DNA from 3 places in the Pseudorhodobacter turbinis genome. Region 2 is predicted to be linked to each of the others. Evidence: riboswitches for the same ligand, from Rfam matches in the RefSeq annotation. Region 2 holds a riboswitch; each other region holds the start of a gene.

Region 1 (4,069 bases), on a different replicon from region 2:
CAAACGCCACCGCTGCGCGCCAACAATTCATCAAGTGTCATCAGACAGATCCTTTACTGGTTCACTTTGGCATAGGCAGCGACGCGTGAAATAGCAATCCCGCGCCCTACCTAACACCCTGTAAAACAAGCCAAAGCCTTACGACCCCCCGTCCCCGAGGAGGTGTTTTGCAGAAAAATGCAAAAAAGTTACCGAGGGCGCATTTTTCCTCTTGCAGCCGCCGCGCCCTCTTTGTAAACCCTGCCTTACCGAAAGGGAGTGCGGGCGTAGCTCAGGGGTAGAGCATAACCTTGCCAAGGTTAGGGTCGGGCGTTCGAATCGCCTCGCCCGCTCCAATTTCGGTCCTGCCAAGATGCAGGCATGCAAGAGGTCGCCTACGGGCGGCCTTTTTTGCGTTCGGGCGTACAGACACCTTTGACAGATGATCGGGCTTGCCCGGATACGACAGTATCGGTAAGAACGAATTAAGAACGTTCACACGGCACCGGTTCGACTGTTGACCTATATGATCACAACGGGTTGTATGTGCGAAAAGAAAGCGGGCAACATGCTGACATCTGTAGAACTTTGCGCTGGCGCTGGCGGCCAAGCCCTCGGGCTGGAAAAGGCCGGATTCGCCCATACCGCGCTGGTCGAGATTGACAAGCACTGCTGCAATACCCTGCGTCACAACCGCCCCGAATGGAATGTGCTGGAAGAAGACATCCGCATTTTCAAGGAGCGCGCAGCGGATTTCAGGGGGATGGATCTTTTGGCCGGCGGCCTGCCCTGCCCGCCCTTTTCTGTTGCCGGCAAACAGCTTGGCGAATTGGATGAGCGTAACCTCTTTAACGACGCTATTGATATTATCGATGCCGCCCGCCCCCGCGCCGTGATGATCGAAAACGTGCGCGGCTTTTTGGGTGCGGTTTTCCACGACTACCGCGAACGCCTGAAGACGCAGCTGGATAAACTGGGGTATAAGACGGATTGGCGTCTGTTGAATGCATCCGATTACGGGGTGCCCCAGCTTCGGCCTCGCGTGGTGATCGTCGCGATTCCCAAAGAGCGCGCCGATTTCTTTGATTGGCCAGAGCCGAATCCCCACAACCCGCCCACCGTTGGCGAAACCCTGCGCGACCTTATGGCGGCAGGCGGCTGGCGCGGCGCCGAGGAATGGGCCGCAAAAGCTGATGAGATTGCGCCCACCATCGTCGGCGGCTCTAAGAAACACGGCGGCCCCGATCTTGGCCCAACCCGTGCGCGGGCCGCATGGGCCACTTTGGGCGTAGAGGGGCGCACCATCGCCCCCGAGGCCCCCGACCCTTTCCACAGCGGCATGCCGCGGCTGACGGTGGAAATGGTCGCCCGCATCCAAGGCTTTCCTTCCGACTGGCATTTCACCGGCAGTAAAACCAATGCGTACCGGCAGGTCGGCAATGCCTTCCCGCCGCCGGTGGCGCAGGCGGTCTCAACGCAGATCAGCAAAGCGCTTCGCAAGCGGGTGCTACGCGCGGTCAATGGCTGAGCTTTGCAGCCTTGAAAAAGACCCTTCCTGAAACGATCGTTACCGCAGGCCATCCGGATCACGTCCTGCTAACTGCCATCGCGACTGAGATTTCGGATCGCGCCGGCGGCGAGTTAGCTTTGGCCGCGCGATTCGCGGCGATGCTGCGGCAATGCGTTGATGATGTGATCATGACGCCGAAAACCGGACGGCGATCCTATGACGAATTGGAAAAGACCGAAAAGACCTATATCGGCACGCGGGTCGAAATAGAGCTGCGCGCCATGCTGCGCCTGCCCAAGGGCAAGCTGGACACCGTGATTCTGGGGCGTGACGTCGATATCAAGAACACAATGGGCAGCAATTGGATGATCCCGACCGAGGCCGTGGACAACCCCTGCATTCTGGTCGCCGCCGATGAGGTGCGGGCCTTATGCTATCTTGGCCTGATCGTGGCACGGCCCGATTACTTAACGTTTGGCAAAAACAAGGATGGCAAGAAAAGCGTGTCGGCGCTTGGGTTTGCCAATATCCTGTGGCTGCTGAAGGAACACCCCTATCCACCAAACTTCTGGCGCACGGTGCCCGCCGATGTGATCGAACGGATTTTTGCCGGGCAATCGGGCAACCAGCGCATGGCCAATCTGTTCCGCGAGGTGCAAGGCCTGCCGATCACCCGCGACGTGGTAGAGGCCGTGGCCCAGCAACAAGATTTCATGCGCCGCATCCGGTCCGATAACGGCAGGGGTACAAGGGACCATCTGGCGCGTGAAGGCGTCTTGCTTTTGTCGGGGCACTATGACGCGCCCCTTATCACTGCCTTGGGCCTACCGGCCTGTTCGGGCAGTGAATTTATATCCTACAAACCCTTGTCACAGGCAGAGGTGGATCTGGCCGCGACACATGGCATTGCCCTGAACCGGGGCAACTAGCAGGCGCTGGGGCTCTAAGCCATTGACCTGCGCTTTCCAGCAACAGTCCCAATATTGGCAAGAATGGCGGCCACAAGATATTGACAAACTACCCCCTCTACTCCACCACTGCTGGTGTCATGGTGCCTCGGGGCGACTCGGGGTTAAAAGGAAAGCCGGTACGGTCAGTTTGCCCGAAAGGGCGCTGCCACCGCAATTGTAAGTGGTTCGCAACGTTAACATATAGCTTGGGGTGTAGGCCTTGAGGTGTTGGCCGCGTAATGGGAACCGAGCCGGAAAACCGACCCTGACACCAAAGACGAAACCGCGCAGCGGGCGTGAATACGTGATTGGAAACAGGACCGAAACCTGCTTTAATCATGTGCCACACCCGCGCATTAAAAACACTGATAAAGGGGCCACAGGCATGACCATCACCGTTTACTCCAAACCCGCTTGCGTGCAATGCACCGCCACCACCCGCGCTTTGGATGCAAAAGGGATCACCTACACTGTGGTAGACCTGACCGAAGACGCAGACGCGATGGACCGCGTTACCTCGTTGGGCTACCGCCAAGCCCCCGTTGTGATCGCCGGTGATGCGCATTGGGCGGGCTTTCGCCCTGATATGATTGGCCAATTGGCCTGATGATGTGACCCGGCTTGTCTATTACTCGTCGGCCTCTGGAAATACGGCGCGTTTCATTGCACAATTGGGTCTAGCTGCTGCGCGAATCCCTGTTCGCCCGAACGACCCTATGCCGGATCTTGTTACACCCTATGTGTTGATCTGCCCTACCTTCGCCGATGGCGAGGGGCGTGGGGCAGTTCCAAAACAAGTGATCCGCTTTTTGAATGATCCATCACGCCGCGCGGGCTTGCGCGGCGTTATTGGCGCCGGAAATCGTAACTTCGGCACAACCTATGCTTGTGCTGCCGACGTGATCTCCGCAAAATGTAATATCCCCGTGCTCTACCGGTTTGAGCTGGCGGGAACCGAAACCGATATCACCCGTGTCCGAACGGGCCTTGCCGAATTCTGGGGGACTGAATGCTCGACGTCGTAAAGCCTGCGCTGGATTACCACGCATTAAATGCCATGCTAAACCTCTATGATGATGCGGGGAACATCCGCTTTGATGCTGACCGCAAGGCTGCACGAGAGTATTTCTTGCAGCACGTCAATCAAAATACCGTTTTCTTTCATAGCCTTGATGAAAAACTCGGCTATTTGGTCGAGGAAGGCTATTACGAAGGCGAAGTGCTGGATCAATATTCCAAGAACTTTCAGCGCAAGATCTGGGAGGCAGCATTTGGCGCCAAGTTCCGTTTTCCGACCTTCCTTGGGGCGTTCAAATATTACACCAGCTACACGCTGAAAACCCGTGACGGGCAGCGCTATTTGGAACGCTATGAGGACCGTGTGGTCATGGTCGCCCTTGCGCTGGCCCGCGGTGATGAAACCCAAGCCATGCGCTTTATGGAAGAGATCATCGCAGGCCGCTTCCAGCCCGCCACGCCGACGTTTTTGAACGCAGGCAAGGCATCACGCGGCGAGCTGATTTCGTGTTTCCTGCTGCGGCTCGAAGACAACATGGAAAGCATCGGTCGCGGCATCAACTCCGCGCTGCAACTGTCCAAGCGTGGCGGCGGTGTGGCCTTGATGCTGACC
Region 2 (4,069 bases):
TTCCAGCCGCGAAAGCCGCTGTGGCGCGCCCGATTGGCGCAGAGGCGGCGGGATATGGCCCAAGGTCACAGCCCCGATGCGCCGCTTGGCCTGTGCCGCCTCACCGGGGTCATTGACGATAAAGGGATAGATGACGGGCATTGCGCCCACCAAGGCCTCGGGCCAGCAGGCATCCGATAGGGCGACCGATTTGCCCGGCAACCATTCCAGCGTGCCATGCGCGCCGATATGGATCATCACATCCGCCTGTTGCCGCAGCCACAGATAGAAGGCGACATAGCCATGGCGCGGCGTGCGCATCAGGTCATGATACTCGACATCGCGCAGATCGGGGGAGCCGCGTTCAGGCTGTAGAGCGATCAGCGCGCCGCCCCGCCGCGTGACGGCAAAATGAAACGCACCGTCATGGCAGGCGGGATCAGTTTCGGGCGCACCCCAGACGGCGTTTAGGTCGTCCTGTAGCTCTTGGGGCAGGGATGACAGGGCCGCGCGGTATTCGGCCAGCGGCCATGCCTCAGACGGTGCAGAGAGTGCATCTGAAAGGGGGCGGGCATCGGGCGATACGCTGTGGCCCGCCGTCGCCAGATCCGCCAAGATCGCCTCGGCAGAGGCCAGCGCATCCAACCCCACGGCATGGGCCATATTCCAGTCCTTGCCCGGATAGGTGGATAGGATCAAGGCAGGCCTGCGGTCAGCGGCGGGGCGGGCGGCAAGGTTAGTCCAGCCCGCGACCTTTGCCACAATCGCGGCGATCCGATCGGCCTCGGGGCGATGCGCGTGGCGAGAGAATTGCAGATCGGGGTCGCGGGTGTCAGGGTCTTTGAAGGAGGCGACGCCTGCAAACAACCGCCCGTCCACCTCTGGCAACACAACATGCATCGCAAGATCGGCAGGCGACAGACCGCGTGCCGATTCCGCCCAAGCGCTGTGCGTAGCGGTTGAAAGCGCGACCTGAAAAACCGGTACTTCAGCTAAATCCAGCGGCGACACCCCATTCGCGCCCTTGCCGCTAAAAGAGGTGGCGTTGATGATCGCGACCGGCCCAAGAAAGGCCACTTGGCGGGACAGCCAGCGTGCAGCTTCGGGCGCTTTGAGCGAGGGCGCGAACAGTCCCAATACGGTAAAGCCCGCGTCCCGCAACGCCTGTGTCAGCGCGGTCATCGGGGCCATATCGGCGGCGGCCAGCCATGTCCGGTAGAACGTCACCAAGACCAGAGGGCGGGCGGGATCGCGCATCAGTGGGCAACAGGCGCCATGTTCCGGCAACCACGCGCCGACTTGCGGCAGCACCTTTGCGCCGACCACAGGGCCGGTATAAAGCCCCGCGGCAAGTGCCAATTGCGCCAGTGCTGCCTGTGCCGCGATTTCCCCGCCGGTATCGCAAAGCTGTGACAGGCGGCGCAGGGTAGATTTGGGCAGGGTGGACACCTCATCCAGCCGTGGATCAGGGCGCCCGTCTGCGGGTAAAACCGCCAGCGCCAACCCCTTGCGGCGGGCCAGATCGGCCACGCTTTGCAACCCGTAGGGCCAATAGGGCACCCCGCCGATTAGCCGGATCAGGATGGCTTTGGCGCCCTCAAGCGTGCGCTCCACATAGGTATCGACCGAAAGAGGGTGTTTCAGCGCGGCCAGATTGGCCAAACGCAGGCTGGGCAAACGGCCCTCGCACCCGCCACCCGCACGCCAGCCCGCCGCGAAAGCGCCAAGGTCACTGTCCGAGAACGACAGCACCACCAGATCACCCGGGCTTTGGCCCAGATCGGTGGGGGTGTCGGCCTCGTCCAACCCGTGGCTTTCGCGAAAGACAACGTGCATTTAGGTTATCCCGCCGGAGCGTTCAACGCAGCATGAAGTGCCACCGGATCGATATCATCATGCTCGGCGATCACCACCAAACGGCCGCGCCGCGGTTCCTCGGCCCCCCAAGGGCGGTCAAACTGATGGCGGACCCTTGCGCCCACGGCTTGCACCAAAAGGCGCATTGGCTTGCCGGTGACGGCGGCATAACCCTTGACGCGCAGGATGTTGTGATCGCGGGCCAAAGCCTCAATCCGGGCGGCAAGATCGGCGGGTTCTGCCACCTCGGCGATGTCGATGACAACGGATTCGAAGTCATCATGGTCATGATCATCGGCGCCGTCATGGTGGCTGGGACGGGCGTCGAGGCTATCTTCGGCGGCGGCGCCCAGGCCCAGGATCACACGGGGGTCGACAACGCCCTCGGCGACCTCAATCACCGGCAGCAGGCGGGGTGCCTCGGCGGCGATTATGGCGCGGGCGCGGGCGACACCTTCTGGGCCGGCCAGATCGGGCTTGGTCAACAAGACGATATCGGCGCAAGCGATCTGATCCTCAAACACCTCGGACAGCGGGGTTTCATGATCAAGTGAGTCGTCTGCCGCACGCTGGGCCTCAACTGCTGCTTCATTGGGCGCAAAGCGACCGGCCGCAATGGCCTCGGCATCGGCCACGGCAATCACACCGTCCACGGTGATGCGCGACCGGATATCGGGCCAGTCAAAGGCCTTGAGCAAGGGCTTGGGCAGGGCCAGTCCTGAGGTTTCAATCAGGATGTGATCGGGGCGCGGCGTCAAGGCCATCAGCGCCTCAATCGTCGGGATAAAGTCATCGGCGACGGTGCAGCAGATGCAGCCATTGGCCAGCTCAACGATGTTTTCAGCCGGGCAATCAGGGATCGCGCAGCTTTTGAGGATATCACCGTCGACCCCCACATCGCCAAATTCATTGACCACAACGGCCAGACGGCGGCCCTGCGGATTTTGCATCAGGTGACGGATCAGCGTGGTTTTGCCAGCGCCCAAAAAGCCGGTGATGACGGTAACGGGAAGTTTCGACAGGTCAGACATGATCAACCTCTGGGGTGGGGGTTTGCGGAAGTGGAGGGATGCGGGCGATGCAGTTTTTGCGGAAATGTACGGGGCGTTCGCGCCAAGGCACGAGCCCGTCAGCGGCATCACGGTATTGCGCGACCCCTTCATAGACCATCGCGGCGTCTGTGCCCTCTGACAGGTTACCGTAAACATAGGTCCAGCGGGCAGGGCCGCCGCGCAGGGCAACCGTACAGCCGCGCGAGCAGTTCGACAGGCATTCCACAGCGGTGATTTTAACGCCATCCATCGGCTCTTGGGCCATCAGGGCCGCGTGCAATGCAGCACCGGGAACCGGCTGGCCTTCGGTCACGGGTTGGCCTGCGCGGCAACTGGTGCAGACCAGTAATTCGACTGGATGGGGGTGGTCCTGTGGCATCGGCAATCCCGTTCATTAGGCAGAACGAGGCTAGGCGACAGGGTGCAAAACGATAGCGACCCGCCACCGAGGCACCCCGCCCGGTTTCGATCAATCCCGTGCTGGCAGGTCTCCCGGCTTGCGGATGTCAGGGGGTGCCGGATGGCAGCCCTTGTCGGTCACCCAACCTTCCCGACCATATCGGCCAGTGGCATTCGGGTGACCTCTCCGGTCACGGTCGCGGGGGCGGCTCTGCTGACCTGATCAAACGCTTGCGCGTTCGGCCCGATTGCAAATTCCCTTTTCACCCAGCCAAGACCGGGCACCAACACGAGGTCAGGTCTGACCGCTTGGCCCTGCCAAGTCAAGAGCCCAAGCTGCCATATTGACGCCCCGCACGCAGGCTGCCACACATCAGGGCGATGAACCCCTAAGGAGGGACGGATGGAAGACACCAACAGCCGCCACACCGAAAAGATGCGCAAGATCAAAGCCGCGCGTGACCGGATGATGCAAACCAAGACCGAGGAACGCGGGCTGATCATCGTTCACACCGGCACCGGCAAGGGCAAAAGCTCTTCGGGATTCGGGATGATCATGCGCTGTATCGCCCATCAGATGCCCTGCGCCGTGGTGCAGTTCATCAAGGGGGCGCGCGCCACAGGCGAACGCGATTTCTTGCAAAAACATTTCCCCGATGCGTGCAAATTTGTCGTTTCAGGAGAAGGGTTTACTTGGGAGACCCAAGACCGCGAACGCGACATTGCCGCCGCCCGCAACGGTTGGGAACAGGCCAAGGCGCTGATCCTCGACCCCGAGGTCC
Region 3 (4,069 bases), 270 kb from region 2:
TGTGGCAGCCAGTGCGGGGGCCGCAAACACGGTTGTGGTCAAAGCAGCAATCAGGGACAGACGCATAATATTTCCTTTTTTGGTCAGTGTCTCAAATAGGGTGGCCGCGCGTAGTCGGGCCGGGATAATTCCAGAAAGGACAGCCCGACATCCTCGGCCACCTGAACGGCCTGAAAGGCCTCGCCGGGGTGCATGAGGGTCAGAGCGAAAGCCATTGCGTCTTCGCGGTCGCCTGCCGCACTGGCGGCGATCATATGGGCAAAGGTGGATTCGTCACCGCCAAAGCAACCGCAATCGGAGCCGTGGCGCATCAGCGGGCGGCGGGGGCAGCGTAAAACCACCTCGAGCAAATCCGCAAAACGGTTCACGGTTTGCGCGGCACGCGGCGCATCAAAGCTGCGGGATACGTCTGCCGCAACGGCTTCGCGGCCCTGCGGCCCCTCGCACCACTTGCGCAGATACAAAACGGCGCGACGCTCTACCCCCGGCAATTCGGCCAAGGTGCCGACGGGGGCCGCGCCACGCTGGCGGGATGGGAATTCTGGGGTCCAGGCAATTGACATGTCACCCCCTCATTTTGTCAGGATCAATTTGCCGGCCTTGGTGATGCGCAGGGTATAGACCTGCCCGTCCAAGGTGATATGCGCCATCGTCTGCCCATTGGTCATCACGCGGGCATCATATGCGGGAATAGCCTCCACCAAAACTTGCATGTTCATTTTCCACCCTCCGAGCGCACGGTTTTGTGGTCGGCATAGCTGGCCCAAAGGGCGGTATCGCCCAAGGCCGCAAAGCTGAGCCAGTCGGAAAGGTTGGGAATACGGAACACTTCGGTATCGGGTCTCATCGGGCGATCTTGGGTTGGCGCGGGCATTTTCGCACTCCTTTGCAAAACTGTACCGGGCTTGCCCTGTTCGCACTGGGGTGGCTTGGCTTATGGCGTTACCTTACTGATTCAGTCTGAAATGTAAACCTGATTCTTTTAGTCACCCATTAATAGCTTTGTTTTACAGCCCTCCCCCACACTGAAACCCCTTCACATTCACGGCAACTTTCGCTAGCACAAAAGGGCTTTGGTTCTGGCGGTTCGCCGTATGATTAAAAGGGAACGTGGTAAGATGCCTGCATTGGGCACATAATCCACGACTGCCCCCGCAACTGTAAGCGGAGAGTGAGGCCGGGGGTACCACTGTAGCGCAAAGCTGCGGGAAGGTCCGGCCAAGCGTTGACCCGCAAGTCAGGAGACCTGCCAAGGTGTTCACCCTGTTCGACCGCGAGGGGCGCGTCGGGCTGCGGAGCTTCCGCGCGTGGTGATTTCACCGGCTGCGGGGGAATCATGCATCCCTCCAGTGTCACAACAGGACCAAACGGCAATTCTGTGGCCGTAACCGAGGGTATCATATGCTGGTTTCATCCATGCGCGCAGGCTTGCTGGCGACCGCCGCCGCAACATTTTCTATCACGCCGACTTTCGCCCAAGAGGTGTTTGATCTGGACGAGATCATCATCTCTGGTGGCCTCAGCCCGATTGGCGCGGCGCAATACGGGCACGCCGCCAGCGTGGTGACGGCACAAGACATCGAGGATCGCGGGATCACGACCGTTCGCGATGCCCTGCGGTCCCTGCCCGGCGTCTCGGTCAACGGGTCCAGCGCCAGCCTGACGGGTCTGCGGATCCGTGGCGGCGAAGCAAACCACACCTTGGTTCTTATTGACGGAATTTTGGCATCGGGCGCGGATGGCGGCTATTCTCTTAGCGGGCTGGAAACCGCCAATATCGAACGGATCGAGGTGCTGCGCGGCCCGCAATCAGCCTTCTACGGGGCAAGTGCCTCAACCGGCGTGGTGAACATCATCACCCGCAAGGCTGAAATGGGCCAAACCGCAAGCGCATCGCTTGAGGTGGGTGCAGGCACCACGGCAAGCGTCTTCCTTGGCCACCGGACCGAACGGGGCGCCATATCGCTTGCGATTTCCAGCAGTGATGACCGTGGCTATGACGTTTCCGGTGACGGCGGCGAGAAAGACAGCGTGCGGCGCGATACCGCCATCCTTTCGGGCGACATCATGGCAACCGAGGACCTGAAGCTGGGCTTCACCATCCGCCGGTCCAAAGAAGATTACGACTACGATGATACCTCTTGGACACCCACGGATGCCGCGTCCTATATCGTAGACAACCCGTCAAACTACAGCACCCGCGATGAAACCACCGCCAGCCTGTTTGCGGAATACAGCATGTTGGATGGCCGCCTTGAACAACGGTTTGCGCTGGAAACCACCCGCTTTGATCAAAGCTATAACGGTGGCGCGCCCAGCAAGAACACGGCCAATGCAGCGAAATACCGGCTTAGCTATGGCATTGACGGCACAGTCAAGGATGCCAACCAGCTGCTGAACCTGCTGTTGGAAAAAGAAGAGAAATCCAGCAGCTCCAACCCCGATTACAATCCGAAAGCAACATCGGTCGCGCTGGAATATCGCGGCAGCTTTGACAACGGGCTAAATGTCCAGCTTGGCGCGCGCCATGACCAGAACAGCCAGTACAAGGATACGACGACATGGAATGTCGGCCTGTCCTATCTGTTGCCGCAAAGCGGGGTGCGGTTGCATGCCTCGGCAGGGACGGGCGTGGTGGACCCCTCATATTTCCAGCTATTCGCCAGCAGCTTTGGCTATAGCGGCAACCCCGACCTGACGCCGGAGCGTAACCGCAGCTTTGATCTGGGCGCGACCTTCCCGATCTTTGCCGATCGTGGCAGCATTGATGTGACCTATTTCAACGAGACCCTGACCGATAAGATCACCGATATTTCGACCGGGCCGGGGACCTTCGGCTTTATCAACCAAGGCGGCAAGGCCAAGCGGCAAGGGATTGAGGTAACCGGCAATATGCAGGCGACCGACGTGCTGGCCCTGCGGCTCGGCTATACCTATATCGACGCGAAAAACCCCGATGGCGCCACCGAAACCCGCCGCCCGCGCAATGAGCTGACCTTGGGGGCGACCTATGAAACCTTTGGCGGGCGCGGTGCAGTTTCGGCGGATCTGCGGCATGTCTCGGGCAATTACGACCTGCAAGGCTGGGGCGCGCGCAGTGTTGAAAAACTGCCCGATTTTACCACGCTGGATGTGGCAGCGCATTATGACCTTAGCGACCGTGTTACCCTGACGGGCCGGGTGAGCAACCTCTTTGACAAGGATACCTCCGATTCTTGGGGCTATGCCAACCGGGGCCGTGCGGTCTATGTCGGGCTGAATGCGAAATTCTAACCTGATCAGAATGGTTGCTTTGGCGGCGGGGCTTTCTGGCTCTGCCGTCAAGGCGGATTCGCCGCAGCGGGTGGTATCGCTGAACCTGTGCACCGACCAGCTGGCAATGATGTTGGCAAGCAACGGGCAGCTTTTGTCGGTCTCTCCGCTGGCCAGTGACCCGCGCAGCTCTGCCATGGTAGAGGCGGCCAAGGCCTTCCCCATCAACCATGCGCAGGCCGAAGAGATTTACCTGATGCGCCCCGACCTTGTGCTTGCCGGCCGCTATACCGCGCGGGCCACGGTAGAGATGCTGACCCGCCTTGGCGTGCCCGTGGCCATCTTTGATCCCGCCAATTCCCTTGAGGATGTCGCCAGCCGGTTGACCCAAATGGGCGAAGCTTTGGGCCGCGAGGACCGCGCCGCAGATGCCATCACAGACTACCGCGCCAGATTGGCAAAGTTTCAGGCCAAAGTCGGGCGAAATCCACGGGCAGCCCTTTATGCGGCCAATGGCTATACCTCGGGGGATCGCACCTTGGCGGGGCAAATTTTGCTGACGGCCGGTTTTGCCAATGTGGCCGCTGAGGCAGGCTACGCGATGGCCGGAACCATGCCGCTAGAGGTGCTTGCCCTGGCGCAGCCTGACGCCGTTATCACCTCGCGCCCCTATCCCGGTGGCTCCCGCGCCGAAGAGATCATGGACCACCCCCTTGTGCAGGCCATGCGCACGAACACAGCCAGCTTTACCGATCATGATTGGGTATGCGGCACCCCTTTTGTGCTGCGCGCGATTGGCAATGTGGCAAAGCTGCGC

The links. A riboswitch is a leader RNA that binds a small molecule or an ion and turns the genes downstream of it on or off. The one in region 2 is predicted to bind cobalamin.
Region 1: it holds a riboswitch for cobalamin, as region 2 does, so the genes downstream of both, nrdH (glutaredoxin-like protein NrdH) here and EOK75_RS19690 (DUF1636 family protein) in region 2, are expected to answer to the same signal.
Region 3: it holds a riboswitch for cobalamin, as region 2 does, so the genes downstream of both, EOK75_RS18300 (TonB-dependent receptor plug domain-containing protein) here and EOK75_RS19690 (DUF1636 family protein) in region 2, are expected to answer to the same signal.

What each region holds. Positions count from the first base shown of each region.
Region 1 covers NZ_CP039964.1:980,682-984,750, forward strand. Annotated here, with positions in the region: gene EOK75_RS04600 (alkylphosphonate utilization protein) at 1-41, opposite strand, end outside; tRNA gene EOK75_RS04605 (tRNA-Gly) at 261-335, shown strand; gene EOK75_RS04610 (DNA cytosine methyltransferase) at 548-1,507, shown strand; gene EOK75_RS04615 (NaeI family type II restriction endonuclease) at 1,519-2,418, shown strand; cobalamin riboswitch at 2,522-2,721, shown strand; gene nrdH (glutaredoxin-like protein NrdH) at 2,825-3,046, shown strand; gene nrdI (class Ib ribonucleoside-diphosphate reductase assembly flavoprotein NrdI) at 3,051-3,464, shown strand; gene nrdE (class 1b ribonucleoside-diphosphate reductase subunit alpha) at 3,449-4,069, shown strand, end outside.
Region 2 covers NZ_CP039965.1:1,486,934-1,491,002, forward strand. Annotated here, with positions in the region: gene cobN (cobaltochelatase subunit CobN) at 1-1,815, opposite strand, end outside; gene cobW (cobalamin biosynthesis protein CobW) at 1,821-2,867, opposite strand; gene EOK75_RS19690 (DUF1636 family protein) at 2,860-3,267, opposite strand; cobalamin riboswitch at 3,354-3,591, opposite strand; gene cobO (cob(I)yrinic acid a,c-diamide adenosyltransferase) at 3,691-4,069, shown strand, end outside.
Region 3 covers NZ_CP039965.1:1,217,257-1,221,325, reverse strand. Annotated here, with positions in the region: gene EOK75_RS18315 (imelysin family protein) at 1-66, opposite strand, end outside; gene EOK75_RS18310 (hypothetical protein) at 84-563, opposite strand; gene hemP (hemin uptake protein HemP) at 573-719, opposite strand; gene EOK75_RS20945 (hypothetical protein) at 716-874, opposite strand; cobalamin riboswitch at 1,058-1,268, shown strand; gene EOK75_RS18300 (TonB-dependent receptor plug domain-containing protein) at 1,402-3,273, shown strand; gene EOK75_RS18295 (ABC transporter substrate-binding protein) at 3,260-4,069, shown strand, end outside.